2 regions of the Caballeronia sp. LZ035 genome follow, and region 1 is predicted to be linked to the other one. Evidence: riboswitches for the same ligand, from Rfam matches in the RefSeq annotation. Region 1 holds a riboswitch; the other holds the start of a gene.
The links. Region 1 has a riboswitch for cobalamin ahead of QCE88_RS04660 (TonB-dependent receptor domain-containing protein). Riboswitches for the same ligand answer to the same signal wherever they lie in the genome.
Positions count from the first base shown of each region.

Region 2: linked by a shared signal. The riboswitch ahead of QCE88_RS36840 (CbtB-domain containing protein) and the one ahead of QCE88_RS04660 (TonB-dependent receptor domain-containing protein) in region 1 are both predicted to bind cobalamin.

Region 1 is NZ_JARUXS010000001.1:980,768-992,593, reverse strand. Features, by position in the region: gene cobT (nicotinate-nucleotide--dimethylbenzimidazole phosphoribosyltransferase) at 1-968, opposite strand, end outside; gene QCE88_RS04670 (ABC transporter ATP-binding protein) at 979-1,767, opposite strand; gene QCE88_RS04665 (iron ABC transporter permease) at 1,764-2,783, opposite strand; gene QCE88_RS04660 (TonB-dependent receptor domain-containing protein) at 2,801-4,807, opposite strand; cobalamin riboswitch at 4,798-5,153, opposite strand; gene QCE88_RS04655 (ATPase) at 5,438-5,824, shown strand; gene QCE88_RS04650 (cell division protein ZapA) at 5,821-6,135, shown strand; RNA gene ssrS (6S RNA) at 6,253-6,434, shown strand; gene QCE88_RS04640 (EVE domain-containing protein) at 6,531-6,989, shown strand; gene QCE88_RS04635 (SIMPL domain-containing protein) at 7,078-7,806, shown strand; gene lgt (prolipoprotein diacylglyceryl transferase) at 7,841-8,743, opposite strand; gene QCE88_RS04625 (LysR family transcriptional regulator) at 8,802-9,761, opposite strand; gene ilvD (dihydroxy-acid dehydratase) at 9,870-11,543, shown strand; gene QCE88_RS04615 (c-type cytochrome) at 11,666-11,826, shown strand, end outside.
Region 2 is NZ_JARUXS010000004.1:1,397,852-1,409,677, reverse strand. Features, by position in the region: gene QCE88_RS36885 (efflux RND transporter permease subunit) at 1-2,213, shown strand, start outside; gene QCE88_RS36880 (efflux transporter outer membrane subunit) at 2,237-3,733, shown strand; gene QCE88_RS36875 (hypothetical protein) at 3,897-4,121, shown strand; gene ppk2 (polyphosphate kinase 2) at 4,149-5,051, opposite strand; gene lhpI (bifunctional Delta(1)-pyrroline-2-carboxylate/Delta(1)-piperideine-2-carboxylate reductase) at 5,339-6,295, shown strand; gene QCE88_RS36860 (hypothetical protein) at 6,388-6,708, shown strand; gene QCE88_RS36855 (antibiotic biosynthesis monooxygenase) at 6,808-7,122, opposite strand; gene QCE88_RS36850 (DUF1428 domain-containing protein) at 7,179-7,541, opposite strand; gene QCE88_RS36845 (histidine phosphatase family protein) at 7,622-8,179, opposite strand; cobalamin riboswitch at 8,228-8,354, shown strand; gene QCE88_RS36840 (CbtB-domain containing protein) at 8,383-8,616, shown strand; gene QCE88_RS36835 (CbtA family protein) at 8,626-9,420, shown strand; gene QCE88_RS36830 (DUF1289 domain-containing protein) at 9,478-9,714, opposite strand; gene QCE88_RS36825 (cobyrinate a,c-diamide synthase) at 9,711-11,015, opposite strand; gene cobO (cob(I)yrinic acid a,c-diamide adenosyltransferase) at 11,021-11,623, opposite strand; gene QCE88_RS36815 (hypothetical protein) at 11,804-11,826, shown strand, end outside.

The DNA.
Region 1 (11,826 bases):
GTGCCTTCGCCCAGACGCAGGTCGAGTTGCAGCAGCGGCGCAGCGCCGAGATACGCGAGCATGCGCCGATGACCGGTCTCGTCCGAGGCATGCGCGAACACGCAGTAGTCGAGCACTGCCGGCGCGAGCGTCGCGGCGACCAGCAGCGCCGAGGTCGCGATGAAGCCATCGACGAGAATCGTCATGCCCGCACGCGCGGCTTCGAGACACGCGCCCGTCATCATCGCGATCTCGAAGCCGCCGAAGGTTGCGAGGGTATCGAGGGCATCGCCGGTATCGGCATGCAAGGCCAGCGCGCGGCCCAGCACCTCGCGCTTGTGCGCAAGACCGCGATCGTCGAGACCCGTGCCCCGGCCGACACATTCGTCGATCGGCACGCCGCACAGGCGGCTCATCAGGCACGCCGCCGCCGACGTGTTCGCGATGCCCATCTCGCCGAACCCAATCACGTTCGTGCCCAGCGCCGCGTGCCGGCGCACGCAGGCCGCGCCGCGCGCGATGGCGTCGAGCGCGGTTGCGCGCGACATCGCGGGTTCTCGCGCGAAGTTGCGCGTGCCGGGGCCGAGCGACTGGCGTTCATAGCCCACGTCCGGACCCGCTTTCACAGCCGGAATCGGCGTCGCCACGCCCGCATCGACGATCTCCAGTGTCATGCCCACCGAGCGCGACAGCGCATTGATCGCCGCGCCGCCCGCCAGAAAATTCGCCACCATCTGCGCGGTCACTTCCTGCGGATACGAACTCACGCCTTCCCCGGCGATACCGTGATCGGCGGCAAACACGATCATCGCCGGACGCACGATGCGCGGCTTCGTCGTGCGCTGGATCAGTCCCGTTTGCAGCGCGAGGGATTCGAGCCGCCCGAGGCTGCCGCGCGGCTTGGTCTTCATGTCGATGACGCGGCGCAGTTCGGCTTCGAGCGACCGGTCGAGTGCGGGCGGGAGCGGGATGTCGTTGAGCGTGGACATCGATATTCCTTCAGAAACGTGGGATGGAAGGCACGAGCGCCTCGTGATCGCCGTCGCGCAGCAGCGCAAGCGGATAGCCGAACGCCGCGCTGGCGCGTTCGGGCGTCAGCACCTCGGCGACCGGGCCCGCACAGGCGTGGCCGCGGCCATCGAGCAGCAAGGCATGCGTCGCGAAGCGGCGCGCGAGATTCAGGTCGTGGCACGAGAACACGACGGTGCGCGCGGGGCCGGTTGAATGTACGCCCGCCGCCGCCCGCAACGCATGCAGGCACGCGATCTGATGATGCAGGTCCAGATGCGACAAGGGTTCGTCGAGCAGCAGCAGCGGCGCGTTCTGGCACAGCACCGCCGCGAGCGCGACCCGCTGCCGTTCGCCGCCCGACAGCGTGAGCACGTCGCGCGCAGCGAACGGCGCGAGGCCGAGCGCGTCGAGCGCCGCATGCGCGGCGGCGCGATCGTCGTCGTTCTCCCAGCCCCAGCCAGTCAGATACGGAAAGCGGTTCAGCAGCACAGTGTCCAGCACGCTGGCGCTGAAGGCGTCGTGAGTCGCCTGCGGCATCAGCGCGCGCACGCGTGCGAGCTGGGCGGCGTGCCATGACGCTAGCAGGCGGCCATCGAGCGACACTCGGCCCGCCGCCGGCGCGCTCAATCCGGCCAGCACATGGATGAGCGTCGTCTTGCCCGCGCCGTTCGGGCCCGCGATGCACCACATCTCGCCCGGCGCGAAGGTCTGCGTCAGACCGTCGATCAGCGTGCGCTCGCCGGCCCGCAGCACGATGGCATCGAGATGCAGGTTCATCGCGGTCTCCGCAGCAGCATCCAGAGGAACATCGGCACGCCGGCCAGCGCCGTCACCACGCCCACCGGCAACTGCGCGGGCGCGATCACGGTGCGCGCGGCGAGGTCGGCGGCCATCACCGCGAGACCGCCCGCCAGCGCGGCGGCGGGCACCAGCATGCGCTGATCGTTGCCGAACGCGAGCCGCAGCAGATGCGGCACGACCAGCCCGACGAAGCCGAGCGTGCCCGCCGTGGTCACGGCCGCCGCAGCCGCCAGCGACGCGACCAGATAGACGCGCAGACGCAGGCGCGCCACCGGCACGCCGAGCGCCTGCGCGGCGCTGTCGCCGCGCAACAGCACGTTCAACTGCGGAGCTACAGGGAGGATCAACAACAGGGCGAGCACCAGCGCCAGCAGTGCGGGCCACGGCGTGGCGGCGCCGTCGAGATCGCCGGTCAGCCAGAAGATCATGCCGCGCAGGCGGTTGTCCGGCGCGATGCTCAACATCAGCGTGATGAGCGCGCCCCAGCCCGATGCAATCACGACGCCCGTCAGCAAGAGCCGTGGCGATGCGTCCTGCGTGCCGCGCCACAGGTCACGGCGTGCGAGCCCGAGCACCAGGACGATGGATGCGAACGCGCCCACGCACGCGGCGAGATCGACGCCCCACCATGGCAGCGAGACCAGCATCGCCGCCAGCGCGAAGCTTGCCGCGCCGCCCGAGACGCCGAGCACGTAAGGTTCCGCCAGCGGGTTGCGCAACAGCACCTGCAACAACGCCCCGGCCAGCGCGAGCAGCGCGCCCGACGCAAAGCCCGCAAGGGCGCGCGGCAGGCGCAGTGTGAGGACGATCTCGTCGGCGATGTCGGGCGTGACAGCCTGCGCATGAAAGAGTGCATGAAACAACGCGGCGAACGCGCGCGAAGGCGGCAGCGCGACGCTGCCCAGCGCAAGCGATGCGATCAGCACGCCGCACGCCGCTGCGGCGAGGCATGCCCAGATCGCGGCGGCGCGCGCGCCGTTCATGCCGCGCATCCGCTCAGGCGCGAGGCTCACGACGGATGCCAGCCGAGCGTGAGATAAGCGCCGCGTCGCGGGGTGTTGTAGGCATACGCAAGCTCATAGTCCTTGTCGAAGAGATTGTCGACGCGTGCCGTGAGGTACCACGACTTCGAGATGTCATAGCGCGCCGACAGATTCACGATGCCGTAGCCCGCGAGCGTCGAATCGTAGTCGCTGCGCTGGCCGCTCACGAGCCACTCGCCGCCCACGCGCCAACGCCCGATCGTACGATGTGCGCTCAGCGTCGCGAAATGCCGCGCGCGCCGCGTCAGGTCCTGGTGATTCGTTTCATCGACGGGATTCTGGAACGTGACGCCCGCGCGCACGTCCGTCTTGCCGACATGCCCCGCCCACGATCCCTCCACGCCCTGCACCTTCGCCCGTCCGACATTCTGCGCGGTGTAGTAGAAGCCGCCGTCGGACACGTAGTCGATCAGATTCGAATAGCGCGTCTGGAACAGCGTGACGCGCAGCACGCCGAGTCCGTTCGACGCATACTGAACCGCTGCTTCGACGGAATGGCTGCGTTCCGGTTGTATCGACGGATTGCCGCTGAACGGATAGTAAAGATCGTCGAAGCTCGGCGCGCGGAACGAGGCCGCATAGCTCGCGCTCGCCTTCCAGTGCGTGTCGATGTTGTACGCGTAGCCCAGATAGTAGCTGTTCGCGCCGCCGAAATCGGAATACTGGTCGTGACGCAGATTCGCCTGGAATTCGCTCGCGCCGAGATGGCCGACATAGCCCGCGAACACCGAATTCACATGGCGGTCGGGCGCGCTGAACTGATCGGAATCGAGCGTCTGGTCGAGATGTTCATAACCGAACAGCAGCGTGTGCGCGTCGCTGATGCGGATGTCGTTCTGCCACGTGTATTGACGATTCTCGGAATTGAAGCGGCTCGTATAGACGCCGTTCTGCTCGATGTTCGCGCGATCCTGGCCCTGCGCGATCGTGAAGTGCGTGGTCCAGTTGCCCGTGAGTTTGCCATTGGCGAACACCGATGCCGAACGCACGCGGTTGTGCGATTCGTTGAGATCGGTCGGCTGGCCATAGGCATCGTCGAAGCTGTTGATGCCGTTCGACTGCAGGAAGCGCACGCCTGCATCCCATTGGTCGCTGAACCGGTGGCGCAAGGTCGCAGCGACGCTCTCGTTCAGATAGCCGTTCGCGTCGGGATTCGCGCCGGGCGCGAGATTCGGATCGAGCGACGAGAAGCCGTCGGTCTTCTCACGCGACACGTTCAGGCTGAAGGTGGTGCGGCCATCCTTGTCCAGCGCGCCGTTCACGCCGGCGGACTGGCGCTGCGTGTGATAGCTGCCAAGCTCCGTCTCGAAGCTGAAACGCGGCGGATGCGGCTCGCCCTCCTTCGTGAAAATCTGCACGACGCCGCCGATCGCGCCCGAGCCATACAACGCCGAGACATTGCCGTTCACCACCTCGACGCGCCCGATCTGGTCCAGCATCACTTGCGACAGCTGCGCCGCGCCGAGCGATGCCGACTCGACCCGCACGCCGTCGATCAGCACGAGCGACTGCGAGGACGACGCGCCGCGAATGAAGAGGCCCGAGTTTGCGCCCGGTCCGCCGTTGCGCGTGATCTGCACGCCGGGCGCCAGCGCGATGAGGCCGAGGGCGTCGTCTGCGTTGCTGTCGGCGATGTCTTGTGTATCGAACAGCGAGGTCTGCGGAATGGAATCAGCGAGCGGCTGGGCTGCACGCGTTGCCGTGATAACGACAGGCGCAAGCGTTTGCGAAGCGTCATCAGCAGCGGATGTCGTCGCGGCTTGCGCGGCGCCGGCGAGCGGCAGAAGGAAAGTGGCAGCGGCGATGCCGCGACCGGAGAGGCCGTCCCGGACGGCGGCCCATGGCGATTGCATGACGAGTGTTCCCGTGGAGGATGAGCGCGGCCCCGCTCCCCGCGAGGTTCGATGCGCGACGAACGCGCCATGCCGCCATGCGTCACGCAGTGATCGTGCGATGACGGGCAGCAGGCGCATGGGACTCTGGCCGGTATCCGGGCTGGCGACGGATCGTCCCGCCTTCCCGCGCATCATGCGCAGTGGCGTCGACACGTTTCTTGCAGAGGCCGATGAACGGCCCGGCACATGGATGAATCGCGCAAGACTCAAGCGAGATCCACGCGCCCGCGCTGCAAAAACGCGTATGAGACGACTTGCAACTTGCGTTGCGGTCGCTTACCGTTGCGGGGGCAGCACAGGTTGGCTCCGTCCTGTTCAGCCGCCGTTCAGTGGTTCGGCGGCTTCAAGGACTTCGCTCCCTGCTTCCCGTTTGACTGCATGCGCGAGAGCCGCGCATGCGAGCACCAGAAGTGCGGCAAGTGTAGGAGCGCGGGTCGGGACCGTCAAGAAACGGCGCACCCTGGCGCGAAGGACAGCAGGCGGCGCGTGAAGATGCGAAGAACAAACGAACTCAGCGAGCGAGAATCAGCCTGACTGCATCCACGAGCAAATCAACGCTCGTGTTTTCTGCACACGAATGCACGGCGAGATGCGCGAGAACCCGGGGTTTGCGCGCACGATCGCGTGCTGTTACGTCTCGAAACGAGACAATTATCGGTAGCTCCGTTGAACCGCGCTAAAATGCGAGGTCTTTAGAGGACGCAGCACATGCTCAACGAACTCGAATCACTGTCAGGAAATATCGGCCGGCTGATCCAGATCAGCGAGCGCCACAATCAGGCGCGAGCCGCGCTGCAAGAACAACTCGAGCAACTGCGCACCGAGTACGCCAATCTTCAGTCCGACCTCGCGCAGGTCCGCGAAGAACGCGACACGCTGCAGTCCGAACGCGATTCCCTCTCCGCCAAGATCGACGACGCGCAAGTCCGCCTCAACGCGATCCTCGAAAAACTGCCCCGCGCGAAGTCCGCGCAGCACGGCGAATCCGAAAATCAACTCGATCTCCTCGAAGCCGATTCGCAGGATGCGCATGAACACGCGCATGCCCCCGAAGCGGAAATGCACGGCGAGCATCATCAAGGAGAGAAGGCATGACGACCACGCAAATCGAAGTCTCCATTCTGGGGCAGCCGTATCGCCTCGCCTGTTCGCCTGAAACGGAAGGCCCGCTGCGCGAAGCCGTTGCACGCGTCGATGCCGAGATGAACAAGGTGCGCAACGCGAGCAACGTGCGCGGCACGGACCGCATCGCGGTGATGGCGGCGTTGTCGCTGGCGTCGGAATTGCTCAAGCTGCAGGACAGCGTGCGTCATGGCGAAGCCTTCCCGGCCGAGGAAATCCGTCGCACGATGCACTCGATGAACGAGCAGCTCGGCGCCGTCATTGCACAATACGAAGTGCAATAACGCGCGGTGATGCGGCTCATCGGACCGTGGTGATGAGGGGTTAATCAACACGCCACGTCGATCGAAAAAAGAAACCGCACCGGGGCTGCAGAAGGCAAACGATTGGTGTAGAGTGACGTTTCCCTGCCTGGTTCGCCAAGGTCATATATTCCTTGAACCAATGCTACATTGGCACGGTTGCGGAACCTTGCAACATGGGCGCGCGCGTCGCTAGTCCGATGTACCCGAAGTGTTGCTTACCGCGACCAATCTTGAACCCAGGTTCAGGATGCCGGCCTAGCGGCTATGGCGGGGACCTCATCTCAAACGGCATCGGTTTTTCCGATGCCGTTTTTCATTTGCAGCATCGCGTTTGCAACACCCTTCCCTTCGTCGATCACGCATAACGAACAATCATGCGCTACTGGCTGATGAAGTCCGAACCGGACGAAGCAAGCATCGATCACCTGGCACACGCCCCGAAGAAAACGCTGCCGTGGACGGGCGTGCGCAACTATCAGGCGCGCAACTTCATGCGCGATCAGATGCAGGTCGGCGACGGCGTGCTGTTCTATCATTCGAGCTGTCCGGAGCCGGGCATCGCGGGTATCGCGAAGGTCTGCTCCACCGCTTATCCCGACCCTACGCAGTTCGATTCGAAGAGCGACTACTACGATCCGAAGTCCACGCAGGAAACGCCGCGCTGGATGCTGGTCGATGTGAAGTTCGTCAAGAAGACGCCGCTGATTCCGCTCGCCACCTTGCGCGAGCATGCTGAACTCGCGGACATGCAGGTTCTCGCACGCGGCAATCGTCTTTCGATCACGCCCGTCACCGATGCGCAATGGCGCTTCATTACCGAGCATCTCGTCTAACAAGGAACTTACGACGCGCGACCGCCGCCTAAAGGCGGTCGCAAATCACGCGACGCATTACATGATTGCCTTGCGTCTGGAGCCTTCGATGACCTACAAGAAAACTGCCGCCGCCCTCGCCCTGCTCGCGATGTCCGGCGCCGCGTTCACCTTCTCTCAATCCGCCGCCGCACAGACGGTGATCAACCCGCAGCCGGCGGGCGTGCTGTCGCTGTCGGCGCAATCGAGCGCGCAGGTGGCGCAGGATGTCGTGACCATCACGCTGTTCTACGAACAGGAAGCGGCCGATCCCTCCTCGCTCACCAACACGCTCAATCAACGCGCCGAGTCGGCCTTGCGCGAGGCACGCGGTGTCGACGGCGTGACGGCCAAGAGCGGTTCGTTCACCGTGTATCCGTCGACCGATCGCGACGGCAAGATCTCCGCGTGGCGCGGCCGCACGGAAGTCGTGCTCGAATCGCACGACTTCGCGGCGGCCTCGAAGCTCGCGGGCAAGATGAGTGCGTCGATGCAGGTGGGCAGCGTGGCCTTCTCGCTGTCGCCGGAAGCGCAGCGCACGGCCGAGCAAAAACTCGTCACGCAGGCCATCGACTCATTCCGCAAGCAGGCGCAGACCGCCGCGCAGTCGTTCGGCTACAGCAACTTCTCGATCAGGGAAGTGAACATCGGACACAGCGGCGTTCAGCCGCGCCCGGTCATGATGATGCAGTCGCGCGCAATGAGCGCCGATGCGAAGATGGCCGCGCCCATCGCGATGGAAGCCGGCACGACGACCGTGACCGTTGATGTGAACGGCTCCGTGCAGATGGGGCGTTAAGCGGTGTGCGGGGCCCGCACGGCCCCGCGTTCCTTCAAGCCTGCGCGGATTCCGGCGGCAGACGCAGATTGCGCTTGTACGCCCACACCATCATCAGCACGCCGGCGATGATCATCGGCAGCGAGAGCCACTGACCCATCGAGAGATTGAACGCGAGCAAGCCGAGATAGTCATCGGGCTCGCGCGCGAATTCCACCGTGAAGCGCGCCAGTCCATAGCCGATCAGAAACAGCGCGGACACGGCGCCAACGGGCCGCTGCTTGCGCGAGAACGTCCAGATCAGGATGAACAGCACCAGCCCTTCCAGCGCGATCTCATACAGCTGCGACGGATGGCGCGGCAACATGTGATAGCGCTGGAAAATCTCGGTGAGATGGTACTGCGCATCCAGTTGCGGATTCTTCGCGAGCCACACGGCGTCGTCGTTGGTCGAGTTCTGGAACAGCATCGCCCACGGCGCGTTCGGGTCCGTCACGCGGCCCCACAGTTCGCCGTTGATGAAGTTGCCGAGACGCCCGGCCGCGAGTCCGAGCGGCACCATCGGCGCGACGAAATCGGTCACTTGCAGCCAGGTGCGCTTGCGCTGCCACGCGAACAGCACCATGGCGAGCGTCACGCCGAGGAAGCCGCCGTGGAACGACATGCCGCCTTCCCAGACCTTGAAGATGTCGAGCGGATGCGCGGCGTAGTAGCTCGCCTTGTAGAAGATCACATAGCCGATTCGGCCGCCGAGAATCGTGCCGAGCACGCCGTAGAACAGCATGTCGTCGATGTCTTTCGCGGTCCAGCCCTGGCGCGCCACATAGGGCAGGCGCAGGCGCAGCCGCCCGATGACAATGGCCGACACGAAGGCCACGAGATACATGAGGCCGTACCAGCGTACGGCGAGCGGTCCGAGATGGATGGCGACGGGATCGAAATTGGGATGTATGAGCATGCTGATGTCGAAGAGCTGACGGACTTCGAGGGGGCCTCGAGCGAACCTCAAGGCCGCATCATACAGAACCGGCGCCTTGCGCCCGCGAACGGACGATGTCGATGAAGCCGGCCAGCACCGGACTCACTTCCGCCGCACGCCACACGAGACCGGTTTCGACAAGCATCGCCGGGTCCTCGGGCGCGCGCAACGGCCGGTACACGACGCCCGTACGCCGCAGATGCCGCAGCGAACGCGGCACGAGCGCGACGCCCATGCCCGCCGAGACCAGGCTGACGATGGTCTGCATCTGGATGGCTTCCTGGCCGATGCGCGGCGTCAGGCCCGCGGCGCCGTAGCAGCCCATGATGCTGTCGTACAGGCCGGGCGCGAGCCGCCGCGGAAAGACGATGAGCGGCGCCGCAGCCAGCGCGGTCAGTTCGACGCGCGTGTCCGCCCACTCCGGCTCGCCCTGCCCGAGTTCGCGCGCGGTGGCGGCGGGCATCGCGACGACCAGCGGCTCGCGCGCCACCGGCAGATACGACAGCGCGCCCGCGTGGCGCGCCGGCAGCGGAGGAATCACGAGCCCGGCGTCGATGCGGCCGGCGACCAGTTCCTCGATCTGCACGTCGCTGGTCGCCTCGGTCAGTTGCAGCCGGACGCCCGGATGGCGGGCGCCGAACGCGTGCAGCAGCGCCGGCAGCAGCCCGTAGTCAGCGGTGGAGACGAACGCGAGCGACAGCACGCCCGCCTCGCCGCGCGCCAGCGACTGCGCCAGCGGACGCAGCGCATCGGCGGATGCGAGCAGGCGCCGCACCTCGGGCAGCAGATCCTTGCCCACCGGCGTCAGTTCCACGCTCCGTTTCGTCCGCACGAACAGCGCGACGCCGAGCGCCTCCTCCAGCCCGCGGATCGCCTGCGACAGCGGCGGCTGGGTCATGGCCAGGCGCGCGGCGGCGCGGCCGAAGTGCATCTCCTCGGCAACCGTCACGAAGTAGCGCAAGAGGCGCAGATCGAAAGGCGGGGTACGCGGATCCATTGATATGTTTTGCGACCTTATTAGCCGTGAATAATATATTGGACAGATACATCGCGCGAGTCGCATGCTTGCCGGACTAGACCAAAAAGTCCCCCTCAGGAGCACAACATGGCCTTCAATCGCCGCTCGAAGCACATCACCCAGGGCGTCGCGCGCTCGCCCAACCGTTCGATGTATTACGCCCTCGGCTATCAGGAAGCCGACTTCGACAAGCCGATGATCGGCGTCGCCAACGGGCATTCCACCATCACGCCGTGCAATGCCGGCCTGCAACCGCTGGCCGACGCGGCCATCGAGGCGATCCGCCACGCCGACGCCAATCCGCAAATTTTCGGGACACCGACCATTTCGGACGGCATGTCGATGGGCACCGAAGGCATGAAGTACTCGCTGGTGTCCCGCGAGGTGATCGCCGACTGCGTCGAGACCGCCGTGCAGGGGCAATGGATGGACGGCGTCGTGGTGATCGGCGGGTGCGACAAGAACATGCCGGGCGGCATGATCGGCATGGCGCGCATGAACGTGCCGTCCATCTATGTCTACGGCGGCACCATCCGCCCGGGCAACTGGAAGGGTCGCGATCTGACCATCGTGTCGTCGTTCGAGGCGGTCGGCGAGTTCACCGCGGGCCGCATGAGCGAGGAAGACTTCAAGGGCGTCGAGAAGAACGCGTGCCCGTCCACAGGCTCGTGCGGCGGCATGTACACGGCGAACACGATGAGCTCGTCGTTCGAGGCGCTCGGCATGTCGCTGATGTATTCGTCGACGATGGCGAATCCCGATCACGAAAAAGTCGAGTCCGCCGCCGAATCGGCGCGTGTGCTCGTCGAGGCCGTGAAGAAGGATCTGAAGCCGCGCGACATCATCACGAAGGAGTCGATCGAGAACGCCGTCGCGCTGATCATGGCGACGGGCGGCTCCACGAACGCCGTGCTGCACTATCTGGCGATCGCGCATGCGGCGGAGGTGGAATGGAGCATCGACGACTTCGAGCGCATGCGCAAGAAAGTGCCGGTGATCTGCGACCTGAAGCCGTCGGGCCAGTACGTCGCGACCGATCTCCACAAGGCCGGCGGCATTCCGCAAGTGTTGAAGCTCCTGCTCGATGCCGGCCTCCTGCACGGCGACTGCATGACGATCACGGGCCGCACGATCGCTGAAGAACTGAAGGACGTGCCGGCCAGGCCGCGCGCCGACCAGAAGGTGATCTTCCCGATCGAACAGGCGCTCTACAAGCAAGGCCATTTGGCGATCCTGCGCGGCAATCTCGCGGAAGACGGCGCGGTCGCGAAGATCACGGGCCTGAAGAATCCGGTCATCACCGGTCCCGCGCGCGTGTTCGACGACGAGCAGAGTGCAATGGACGCGATTCTCGCCGACAAGATCACGGCCGGCGACATTCTCGTGCTGCGCTATCTCGGGCCGGTGGGCGGGCCGGGCATGCCGGAGATGCTCGCGCCGACCTCCGCGATCATCGGCAAGGGCTTGGGCGAATCAGTCGGCTTCATCACCGACGGGCGTTTCTCAGGCGGCACGTGGGGCATGGTGGTCGGGCACGTGGCGCCGGAAGCGTATGCCGGCGGGACCATCGCGCTGGTGCAGGAAGGCGACTCGGTCACCATCGACGCACACAAGCTGCTGCTGCAGCTGAACGTGGACGACGCCGAACTCGCGCGCCGCCGCGCCGCCTGGAAACAGCCGGCGCCGAAGTACACGCGCGGCGTGCTGGCGAAGTTCGCGGCGCTGGCGCAGCCGGCCAACAAGGGCGCAGTGACGGGCTGAAACGCGCGGGAGCATCATGCGCAAGGGGCGCGACGGCGCCCCTTGTGCATTCCGCGTGTCGCCCGCCATGTCTCCTATAATGCGCGACAACGTGAAGCGTGCGCGTGCATCGGGGAGACCACATGAAAGCACAGCTCAGGGGCGTCGTTGCGGGACTGGTGTGGTGGAGTGTGTGCGGTGCAGCCTGCGCGCAGAACGACAGCGCCGCGATGCTCGCCTTCGCGCAGAGCCACAATTGCATGAGCTGTCATTCGGTCTCGCGCAACTTCATGGGGCCGTCGTT
Region 2 (11,826 bases), on a different contig from region 1:
ATGACCCGACGCAGTTCGTGCGTTCGAGCATCGAAGCGGTGATTCATACGCTCGCGGAAGCCATCGCGCTGGTCGTGCTCGTGGTGATCGTGTTCCTGCAAACCTGGCGCGCATCGATCATTCCGCTGCTCGCGGTGCCGGTGTCGATCGTCGGGACCTTCTCGCTGCTGCTTGCATTCGGCTTCTCGATCAACGCGTTGTCGCTGTTCGGGATGGTGCTGGCAATCGGTATCGTCGTCGACGATGCGATCGTGGTGGTGGAGAACGTCGAGCGCAACATCGAGGCGGGTCTTTCAGCGCGAGAGGCCACGTATCAGGCGATGCGCGAGGTGAGCGGACCGATCATCGCGATTGCGCTGACGCTGGTCGCCGTGTTCGTGCCGCTCGCGTTCATGTCGGGTCTCACGGGTCAGTTCTACAAGCAGTTCGCGATGACCATCGCCATCTCGACGGTGATCTCCGCGTTCAATTCGCTGACGCTCTCGCCCGCGCTCGCCGCGCTGCTGCTGAAGGGCCACGACGAACCGAAGGACTGGCTCACGCGCGCCATGGACCGCGTGTTCGGCGGCTTCTTCCGGGGCTTCAACAAGGTCTTCCATCGCGGCTCGCAGGCGTATGGCAAGGGTGTGAAGGGCGTCATCGGCCGCAAGTCGATCATGATGGTGCTGTATGCCGTGCTGCTCGCCGGCGCGGTGCTGATGGGCAAGGTCGTGCCGGGCGGTTTCGTGCCCGCGCAGGACAAGGAGTACCTGATCAGCTTCGCGCAACTGCCGAACGGCGCTTCGCTCGACCGCACCGAAGGCGTGATCCGCCAGATGTCGGCTATTGCGCTGAAGCAGCCGGGCGTGGAAAGCGCGGTGGAGTTCCCGGGTCTCTCGGTGAACGGCTTCACCAACTCGTCGAGCGCAGGCATCGTGTTCGTCACGCTGAAGCCCTTCAAGGACCGCGTGCATGACAAGGCGCTGTCGGCGAATGCCATCGCGGGCGCGCTGAACCAGAAGTACGCCGGCATCAAGGATTCGTTCATCGCCGTGTTCCCGCCGCCGCCGGTGCTGGGCCTCGGCACGCTGGGCGGCTTCAAGATGCAGCTGGAAGATCGCGGCGCACTCGGCTATGCGGCGCTTGCCGATGCCACCCAGGCATTCATCAAGCGCGCTTCGCAGACGCCCGAACTCGGCCCGACGTTCTCGAGCTATCAGATCAACGTGCCGCAGCTGAACGTCGATCTGGATCGTGTGAAGGCGAAGCAGCTCGGCGTCTCGGTGACGGATGTGTTCGACACGATGCAGGTCTATCTCGGCTCGCTGTACGTGAACGACTTCAACCGCTTCGGCCGCGTGTATCAGGTGCGCGTGCAGGCGGATGCCCCGTTCCGCGCGCATCCCGAGGACATTGGTTTGCTGAAGACGCGCAATGCGAATGGCGACATGGTGCCCTTGTCGTCGCTGGTGAAGGTGTCGCCGACGTATGGACCGGAAATGGTCGTGCGCTACAACGGCTACACGGCGGCGGACATCAACGGCGGCCCGGCTCCGGGTTACTCGTCGGGACAGGCGCAGGCGGCGGCGGAACGCATTGCGGCGGAAGTGCTGCCGCGCGGGATCAAGTTCGAATGGACCGATCTCACGTATCAGCAGATCCTCGCGGGCAATGCAGCGCTGTGGGTGTTCCCGATCAGCGTGCTGCTGGTGTTCCTAGTGCTGGCCGCGCTGTATGAAAGCCTGACGCTGCCGCTCGCGGTGATCCTGATCGTGCCGATGAGCATTCTGTCCGCGCTGCTCGGCGTATGGCTCACCGATGGCGACAACAACATCTTTACGCAGATCGGCTTGATGGTGCTGGTGGGGCTGTCGGCGAAGAACGCGATCCTGATCGTGGAGTTCGCACGCGAACTGGAGATGCAGGGACGGTCCATCGTGCAGGCCGCGATCGAAGCGAGCCGGCTGCGTCTGCGCCCGATTCTGATGACGTCCATCGCGTTCATCATGGGTGTGGTGCCGCTCGTGCTGTCGTCGGGCGCGGGTTCGGAGATGCGTCATGCGATGGGTGTCGCGGTGTTCTTCGGCATGCTCGGCGTCACGCTGTTCGGTCTGATGCTGACGCCCGTGTTCTACGTGATCCTGCGCAAGCTGTCGCGCACCGAACACGTGACGGACAAGCATGGCTCGCATCCGCAGATGCGCGGTATCGGTGCTTCGCCTGAAGCGCAATGAGGTCGATGATGAACAAGTTGCATATGAAACGATGGTTGGGTGTACCGGGCCTGATGGCGGCGCTGCTGGTGGTTGCGGGCTGTTCGCTCGCGCCCACTTACGAAAAGCCGGATGTCGGCGCGCCGTCCGCCTACAAGGAAACGCCGCAGAAGACGCTGGACGCATCGGAAGCGGGCACCTGGAAGACCGCGCAGCCCTCGGAAGAGATGTTGCGCGGCGAATGGTGGACGATCTTCGACGACGCAGCGCTCAACGATCTGGAAAAGCAGGCGCAGGACGCGAACCAGAACCTGAAGGCGGCGGCTGCGCGCGTGAAGGAAGCGCGCGCGATCAACCAGACGGCGCGCGCGGGCCTGTTCCCGACGCTCGACGCGGGCTTCGGCCCGACGCGCGAGAAGTTCTCTCCGGCGTCGCAGTTCCTGCCGGCGAACGCCAATGTGCCCGCGCAGACCTTGTGGCGCGCGCAGGCGAGCGCGTCGTATGAAGTGGATCTGTTCGGCCGCGTGTCGAACTCGGTGCAGGCGGCCAACGCGGACACCGCGCAGAGCGAAGCGCTGTTCCGCTCGGTGCAATTGGCCTTGCAAGCGGACGTCGCGCAGAACTACTTCAATCTGCGCGAACTCGACGCTGAAACCGACGTCTTCACGCGCACCGTGCAACTGCGCGAACAGGCGCTGAAGCTGGTGCAGCGGCGCTTCACCGAAGGCGACATCAGCGAGCTGGACGTTGCGCGCGCCAAGTCGGAACTGGCGACCGCGCGTTCGGACGCGATGACCGTGCAGCGCCTGCGTGCGGCCTCCGAGCACAGCCTGGCGGTGCTGCTCGGCAAGACGCCCGCCGAGTTCTCGATGGCCGCCAATCCGCTCAAGCCAGTCACGATTCGCGTGCCGCCGGGTCTGCCTTCGGCGCTGCTCGAACGCCGTCCCGACATCGCCGCAGCGGAACGCGCGATGGCCGCGGCCAATGCGCGCATCGGCGTGGCGAAGGCGGCGTTCTTCCCGTCGCTCACATTGACGGGTTCGGGCGGCTTCGAATCGGCGACGCTCGGCGATCTGTTCAACTGGTCGAGCCGCACGTTCCTGCTCGGGCCGTTCGCGGGCACGGCATTGAACCTGCCGATCTTCGATGGCGGCCGCCGCAAGGGCAACCTCGCGAACGCACGGGCGGTGTATGAGGAGGATGTCGCGAGCTATCGGCAGCAAGTGCTCGTGGCCTTCCGCGAAGTGGAAGACAACCTGTCCGATCTGCGCATCCTCGAAGACCAGACCGCAACGCAGGACGATGCCGTGAAGTACTCGGTGCGCGCGGCGCAACTGTCGCGCACGCAGTACACCGAGGGCGCGGTGAACTACCTCGATGTCATCGACGCCGAACGCACGGTGCTGCAAACGCAGCGGTCATCGGTGCAGTTGCAGGGCTTGCAGGCGGTATCGACGGTGAACCTGATACGCGCACTGGGCGGCGGCTGGGGCGATGCAAAGCCCACGCCGGTGCCTGAACCGAGTCTCGCGCAGAAGTAAATGAACATGGCCCTGCTTCGTGCAGGGCCATTTGTTTGAGCGCCGACGCTCATGCGCATGCACGATTGATTGTTCGTCTCTCGGAACATATGTCTTCACCTGCGGGGCGTTTATCCGCGAGGCTCCAGTCCATAAAATACCAACATGGGATAAGGAGCCGATGATGAAAGACTTGATAGCGAAACAACTGTATCAGCCGGCGGTGGTGCTGCCACTGCTACTGTTGATGCGCCTGATGGTCACGCTCGACTTCAACCTCGCGCAGGTCATGTTCGTCGTGATGCTCAAGGGTTCGCAACAGGCGTATCAGTTCGCGCTGCGTCATGCAGTCATGCGCCGGCGCGTGGTCGAAAGAGTGAAGCACGTTCCTTGCAGCAACTGCTGCTGAAACGGTCCGCGCTTCGACACCCTCGACTCAATACACTTCCGGTACGTACAGCTCATCCGCCACAGGTTGACGGAGATAGTCAGGATTGAACACGCGATCGGGCAATTCGATCGGCGAATGCTCGACGTCGTGATACGGCACCTGGTTCAGCAGATGGTGAATGCAGTTCAGGCGCGCCCGCTTCTTGTCCACCGCATGCACGACCCACCACGGCGCTTCCGGTATGTGCGTGCGCGCCAGCATCACTTCCTTCGCCGCCGTGTACGCTTCCCAGCGGCGGCGGCTCTCCAGATCCATCGGGCTCAGCTTCCATTGCTTGAGCGGATCTTCGATACGGGCCTGGAAACGCACTTCCTGTTCGTCATCGGTGATCGAGAACCAGTACTTGATGATCTGGACGCCGCTGCGCACCAGCATCTTCTCGAACTCGGGCACCGAGCGGAAGAATTCCTCATACTCCTCGTCGGTGCAGAAGTTCATCACGCGCTCGACACCCGCGCGGTTGTACCAACTGCGGTCGAACAGCACGATCTCACCGGCCGCCGGCAAGTGCGACACATAGCGCTGGAAATACCATTGCGTGCGCTCGCGATTGTTCGGCGCGGGCAGGGCGGCCACGCGGCAGACGCGCGGATTGAGACGTTGTGTGATGCGCTTGATCGCGCCGCCCTTGCCGGCGGCATCGCGCCCTTCGAACAGCACGACGAGACGATGACCCGTATGCACGACCCAGTCCTGCAGCTTCACGAGCTCGCCTTGCAGGCGGAACAGTTCGCGGAAATAGGTCTTGCGCAGCGCGCGCTCTTCATCCGAGAAAGTCGATTCACCGTCCAGAAAGCGGTCGTCGATTTCCATCTCGAACTCTTCGTCGTAACTGTCGATGAGGTCCGCGTGGAAACGGCGCTGCTTGTCCGTCGTGTCGATGCTCATGGTGGGCTCCGTATGGGTGTGCAGGGCGATCGTGGTGCATTGCGCCAGGCGGCGCGAGACGAGGGCGCGGGTCCGCTGAGTATGACCGAGGCCAATGGCAGGCATGTGACAACGGCGCGCACGCCTGGCTCGTCGAACAGGGGACTCATTGTGACAGGCGCGCGCCGTGCCGGTTGAGTGGCTTTATGACGCGGTCGCGCCATCGTTGCGCGCGCCGTTAGAATAATCCCGCGCTTCAATGGCATGCCGATGGCATGTCCACCTTCTTCCAGCCAGACGGAACCATGATGACCCCAACGCCTCGCGCCCTCCAGAGTTTCGACGAACTGCAGACCGCCCGCCTCGTGCCGTACGACCGTCTCGTGGACATGCTCGCCGCCACCATGCTCGACTACGCGGCGGGGCGCATCGTGAGCCCCGAGCGCATGGTCGTGCCGATCGAGGGCGGCGTGATGCTGTCGATGCCCGCGAGCGCCGCCGATCTCGCGATGCACAAGCTGGTCAATGTATGCGCGGGCAACGGCGCGCGCGGCCTGCCGACGATTCACGGTCAGGTGACCGCCTTCGATGCCGTCACCGGCGTGCCGCAGTTCATGCTGGACGGCCCCACGGTGACCGGACGGCGCACGGCTGCGGTCTCGATGCTGGCGATCCGCGCGCTGCATGGCGGCGCGCCGCGCGAGGTGCTGGTGATCGGCACCGGCAGGCAGTCGGCGTTTCATGTCGAGGCGCTGGCGGCGGTGTATCCGGAGGCGCGCATCCTCGTGCAGGGTTCGCGTGCCGGGCGGGCGCGGGCGTTCTGCGAGACGCATGCGGCGCCTGGCCGCCACCTCGCGCCGCTGGAGATGGCGGAGATTCCCGCATCGGTCGATGTCGTGATCGCCGCGACCACCAGCAAGACGCCGGTCTACACGACGCCCGCGCGCGCCGGACGGCTCGTGATCGGCGTGGGAGCCTTCACCGCCGATGCCGCCGAGATCGCCGCCGACATCGTGCATGGCAGCACGCTTTATGTGGACGATCTGGCCGGCGCCCATCACGAAGCCGGCGATTTCATCCTGGCGGGCGTGGAGTGGAGCGCGGTGCAGGCGCTTGCCGAGGCGCTGGCGGTTCCGGCCGCAACGACAGCGAAGGACGCCGGCCGGCCCGTCATGTTCAAGTCGGTGGGCTGTGCGGCCTGGGATCTGGCGGCTTGCCGCGTCGCGCGGGGGCTTTTGTCGGAGGAAATCGCCGGCGGGCGCTGAACGACGCTGCTTGGAACGGTCCTTGCTGTCAGTTGACTCAATGACGAGGCGCGCAACGGCGCGTCCCTGCAATTCAGCCAGCGAACACACTCATGAAGAGTCGATACGACAGCAAGTGGCACCCCTGGATCCCCGCCCACGACGACGGCCATGAAAGCGGCGGCGGCGCAAGGCCAAGCCGCCCGCAACGTCCCACGCCCAATGCCGCGCCGCCCGCGGCCTACTTCATCTCGGTGCTTGAACTGGCGACCGGCGAGAAGCTTGGCAACGACGAGCGCATGCGCGCCGTGGCCATGCTCGAATCCCAGTTTGGCGCGGGGCGTCCGCGCACCTTGAAGGAAGCGGTGCGCATCTGCGCCGCGGCTATCGATTCGTCGACGCTTCAGCGTATGGCGCGCGGCGCCAAGGCCTGACAAGAGCCTGTCGGCGACGCGCGTTTTTTCACACTTGTGTAAAACGCGCGTGCTCAGGGTACAGTTGAAGGCGCAATTGGTCCGATCGTTCGCCGGACGTCACTTGACGGTCTGGATGACTTCGAAGCCCTCGAATTCCGGATGGCCGAGGTAAAGCTGGCGCGTTTCGCCGCCCGCATTGCGATGCGCGGCGCGGAAGGCGTCGGAACGCGTCCAGTCGTCGAAGGCCTCACGGTTCGCCCAGATCGTATGGCTCGAATAGAGCACGTGGTCGTCCTTCGTCGGTCCCTTCAGCAGATGAAACTCGACGAAACCCGGTACGTCCTTGAGATAGGTGTCGCGGCGGGTCCAGAGGCGTTCGAAGTCGGCTTCGGCGCCGGGCACGATCTTGAAGCGGTTCATGGCGATATACATGTCGATGCAGTTCCTTTGCGGCAAGCGCGGTCAGACAACAAGAAATATCAGTCGCGTCAAAGTTCGACGATGGCCTTGAAGCCGCCGAAGAACATCCGTTGCGCGTCGAAGGGCGGCTCGCCCGATTCCATCATGGCCTTGAGGCGTGGGTCCTCCATCACCTTCGCATTGATGCGGTCGCGTTCCTCGCGCGACGCGTAGACGATATACGAGAACGCCACGGTTTCGCCTTCTTTCATCTGCACGCTCTGCGGGAAGGACGTGAGCTTGCCGGGCTTCACGTCGTCGGCGATGGCTTCCACGAATTGCAGCGCGCCGTGCTCCATCCAGATCTTGCCGGCCGCTTCGGCCATGGCCCGATAGGCCTCGATCTTGTCGGCCGGCACGGGTACGACGAATCCATCCACGTAATGCGCCATGTGAGTCTCCTGAACGGTTTGAGAGCAGGCTCGCGCAGTCGCTGCGCTGCATGCTTGGAGCGTCCCGCACGCGCTGAAGTTCAGGCCGGCGGTGGCAGCGTCACGCTCCAGTCCTGTGCTTTTGGAGTCCGGCTCAGGACGGTGACGGAACACGGCGCGACGTTCATGGCATACACGGAAGACAGCGGCTTGCGCTGCGCATGCGCCACGGCCACCTTCACGACAATGGCATGCGTGACCACGATGCAGCGCCCGCCAGGCATCTCGCGTTCGATCCGCGCCAGAGCTTCGATCACGCGCGCGGCCAGCATCCCGATGCTCTCGCCGCCGTGCGGACGCGCCTGCGGATCGGTCAGCCATGCGCTGAGTTGCGCGGCTTCGCCATCGGCGAGTTCGCGGATCAAACGTCCGCGCCACAGGCCATAGTCGATGTCGTCGAAGGCGGGATCGACGTCGAAATCGTGCGCGATACCGGCCGCCATGTCGCGCGCCACGCGGGCCGGGCTGGATATGACGCGCGTGATCTCACCCGCGGGCAAGGGCGCGTGCGCGGTGTCGTCGGCGGGTTCGTCGCCGGCCGGGAAGCGGCCGGTTTTCATCGCGCGCGTGGCCGCGTGACAGAGAAGAAGGAGTTCCAAGGCAATCGGCGATTCTGAGGTTATCGTTTTACTTTGCCGTCAATCATCATAGAATGGCAAGCCTGCAGTGCGAGGAAGCCGGTGCAAACCCGGCACGGTCGCGCCACTGTGAGCGGTCCGTCAGCGCCATGCGCCGCACCGCGAGTCAGACCCCGCTGCATGCTGTTCGTCAATCGGGACGCGCTTTTCCCTGGAGAAACACCATGAATGCTTCCAACGCACCGGTCTTTGCCGCACCGGTTTCCCCTGCCATCGACGCACCCGTGCCCCTGCCGGTGCGCGAAGTCCTGCCCTGGGCCGTGTTCATCGGCCTGATTCTGCTGATCGCGATTTATTTTGTCGGCGCCGAACAGGGCGCGACGTCGATCTTTTCGGGCATGTACATCCACGAATTCGTTCACGACGGCCGGCATCTGCTCGGCTTTCCCTGCCACTGAGGGCGCGTCATGATTCGCACCCTGCTGATACGCGGCATGCTCGCGGGACTGGTCGCGGGCCTCATTGGCTTTGGTTTCGCGCGTGGTTTTGGCGAGCCTTCGGTGGCGCAGGCCATTGCGTTTGAAGAACAGCATGAGCATGCGGCAGCGCCTGAACATGAGCACGAGCATGACGCCGCCAATGCGTCCGCCAGCGCCGGTCACAGCCACGATCACGGCGACGAAGAACTGGTCTCGCGCGGCACCCAGGCAGGCCTCGGCCTGTTGACCGGCGTCGTCGTGTTCGGCACCGCGCTGGGCGGGATTTTCTCGCTCGTCTTCGCGTTTGCTTACGGACGGTTCGGCGCGCTGCATGCGCGGGGCACGTCGGCGCTGCTGGCCTTGTTCGGTTTCGTGAGCGTGGCCATCGTGCCGTTCCTCAAGTACCCGCCCAATCCGCCCGCCGTAGGCAATGCCGCGACGATCGGACCGCGCACTGCGCTGTTCTTCACCATGGTGGCGCTTTCGATTGCGGCCATGGTGTGGGCCGTGCGCTGGCAGCGGCGTCTGACGACACGGCATGGCGCGTGGAACGCGACGCTCATCGCCGCGCTCGCTTACGGGGTCGTGATCGTGATTGCGCAGGTTGCGCTGCCGCATGTCGATGAAGTGCCCGAAGGCTTCTCGGCGTCCTTGTTGTGGAACTTCCGCGTGACCGCCATCGGCATTCAGGCATTGATCTGGACGACGCTCGGGCTGCTGTTCGGCGCGCTCGCTGCACGTGAACTCGAGCGGCCGCCGGTGCGGAGAATGGCTGCGGCTTGAACCGCCGGTGCTTAGACAACGAAGCCCGCATTCCGTGAGGAGCGCGGGCTTTCTTGGTTATTGGCCCTGCGCCGCGCGGCGGGCGAGCAGTTCATCGAAGAGCGCGCGCTTCGTTTCATCATCGAGGGAACGGAAGGTCTTGATCTCCTGGCGGCTTCTGTAACAACCGAGGCACAGGCCGGTATCGGGGTCGAGCTTGCAGACGTTCGTACAGGGCGAGCCGACCGGTTCCTGCGTCATGGCGCGCTCGATGGTGAAGGCCAGGTCCAGCGGTGTCTGAGTGTCTTGCGTCATGGTGAGAGCGAGGCGCCGCGAAACATTGCGGCCGTTGCGGCCGGGTTCGACGGCCAGTAAGCGTGCATGTAGGTGGCCGTTACCGGTCCCTGCCGATAGAGCGCTTCACCCTCGGCGCCCGTGGTGGCGTGCGCGGCCTTGAGCAGCGGTTGCAGCGGCGTGTCGAGCGTCGAGTAGTGGAACGTGTGGCCCGTCATCGCGCCGTGCGCGGTATCGATGCGCTGCATCGCGAGGCGTGACAGCTTGCGCTGCATGCAGGCCGCGCCGGGCAGGATGCCGAGCATCGCGTGCTGCGTGCCGTCGAGGACCTTGAGCGACTCGACGAGATACAGCATGCCGCCGCATTCCGCGACGACCGGCTTCGCATGCCCGACATGCGTTTCGATCGACGCACGCGTGCGCCGGTTGCCAGCCAGCGTCGCGGCGTGCAGTTCCGGATAGCCGCCGGGCAGATAGAGCGCATCGGCATCAGCGGGCACGGGTTCGTCGGCGAGCGGGGAGAAACGCTCGATGGTCGCGCCCATCGCGGTCAGCACATCCAGATTCGCGGGATAGATGAACGAGAACGCGGCGTCCTGCGCGACGGCGATGCGCACGCCCGCCAGCAGGCGTGGCGGCTCGGGCAGTGTGGCGTCGTCGAAGTGCACGGGCGGCGGCAGCGCGCGCAGCGAGGTTTCAGCGATGGCGTCGGCGGCGCGGTCGAGACGCGCGTCGAGGCCCGCGACTTCATCGGGCTGGGTGAGGCCGAGATGTCGTTCGGGTAGCGCAATATCGTCGGCATTCGATAGATGCCCGCAGTAGAGCAGCCCTGCGGGAATGGTCTCCGACAACATCTGCGCATGGCGCGGCGAGGCCACGCGGTTCGCGAGCACGCCGTAGAACGGCACATCCTCGCGATAGCGCGCGAGCCCGAATGCAATGGCGCCGAAAGTCTGCGCCATGCCGTGCGCGCCGATCACCGCGAGCACCGGCACCTTGAATGCGGCGGCGAGATCGGCGCTGCTTGGCGTGCCGTCGAACAGGCCCATGACGCCTTCGATGAGGATCAGGTCGGCTTCGCTCGCCGCCTGGGCCAGCAGCGCGCGGCATGCGTCGAGGCCGACCATCGACAGATGCAGCGAGTACACGGGCGCGCCGCACGCGCGTTCGAGGATCATCGGATCCAGAAAGTCCGGGCCGGTCTTGAAGACCCGCACCTTCAGCCCGCGACGCGCGTGATGGCGCGCCAGCGCGGCGGTCACCGTGGTCTTGCCCTGGTGTGAAGCGCTTGCGCCGATGAAGAGGGCGGGACAGGACGGCATCGCGTTCAGAACTCCACGCCGCGCTGGGCCTTCACGCCCTGCTCGCGATACGGATGCTTGACGATCCGCATCTCGGTGACGAGATCGGCCAGTTCGACGAGGGCGTCGGGCGCGTGGCGTCCCGTCACGACGACATGCAGCATTGCAGGACGCGCCTTCAGCACGTCGAGTACTTCATCGAGCGGCAGGTAGTCGTACTTGAGCACGGTGTTCAGTTCGTCGAGCACCACCATCTGGTAGTCACCGCTTTCGATCATGCGGCGCGCTTCGTCCCAGCCACGCCGCGCGGTGGCAATGTCGGCTTCGCGGTCCTGCGTGTTCCAGGTGTAGCCGTCGCCCATCGTGACGAAATCGCAGTTCGCGATTGCGCCGAGGAAGTCGCGCTCGGACGTGTGCAGCGCGCCCTTGATGAACTGCACGACGCCGAGCTTCATGCCATGCCCGAGCACGCGCACCGCCATGCCGAACGCAGCGGTGGTCTTGCCCTTGCCGTTGCCGGTGTTCACAATCAGCAGGCCTTTTTCGTGATCTGCCGCTGCCTGCTTTTTCTCATGGCCTTCCTTGCGCCGCTGGGTCATGCGCAGATGGGCTTCGGTATCTTTCTGCATTGGGTGAGTGACATTCTCAGTCGGTCCGCGGCTCGTGGGCTCAGCGCGGAAACCCAAGCCGGACAAGGGCTTGAGGGTTGATGTAGTCGGAACGCGCAGCGAAGTCACACGAACGCTTCAGAACGTCGTGCCTGTCTCGGTGCTGATTCGAGCCTGATAAGCACCGTCTTCGGGAATAGCATGGAAACCATCACGAAGCGCGA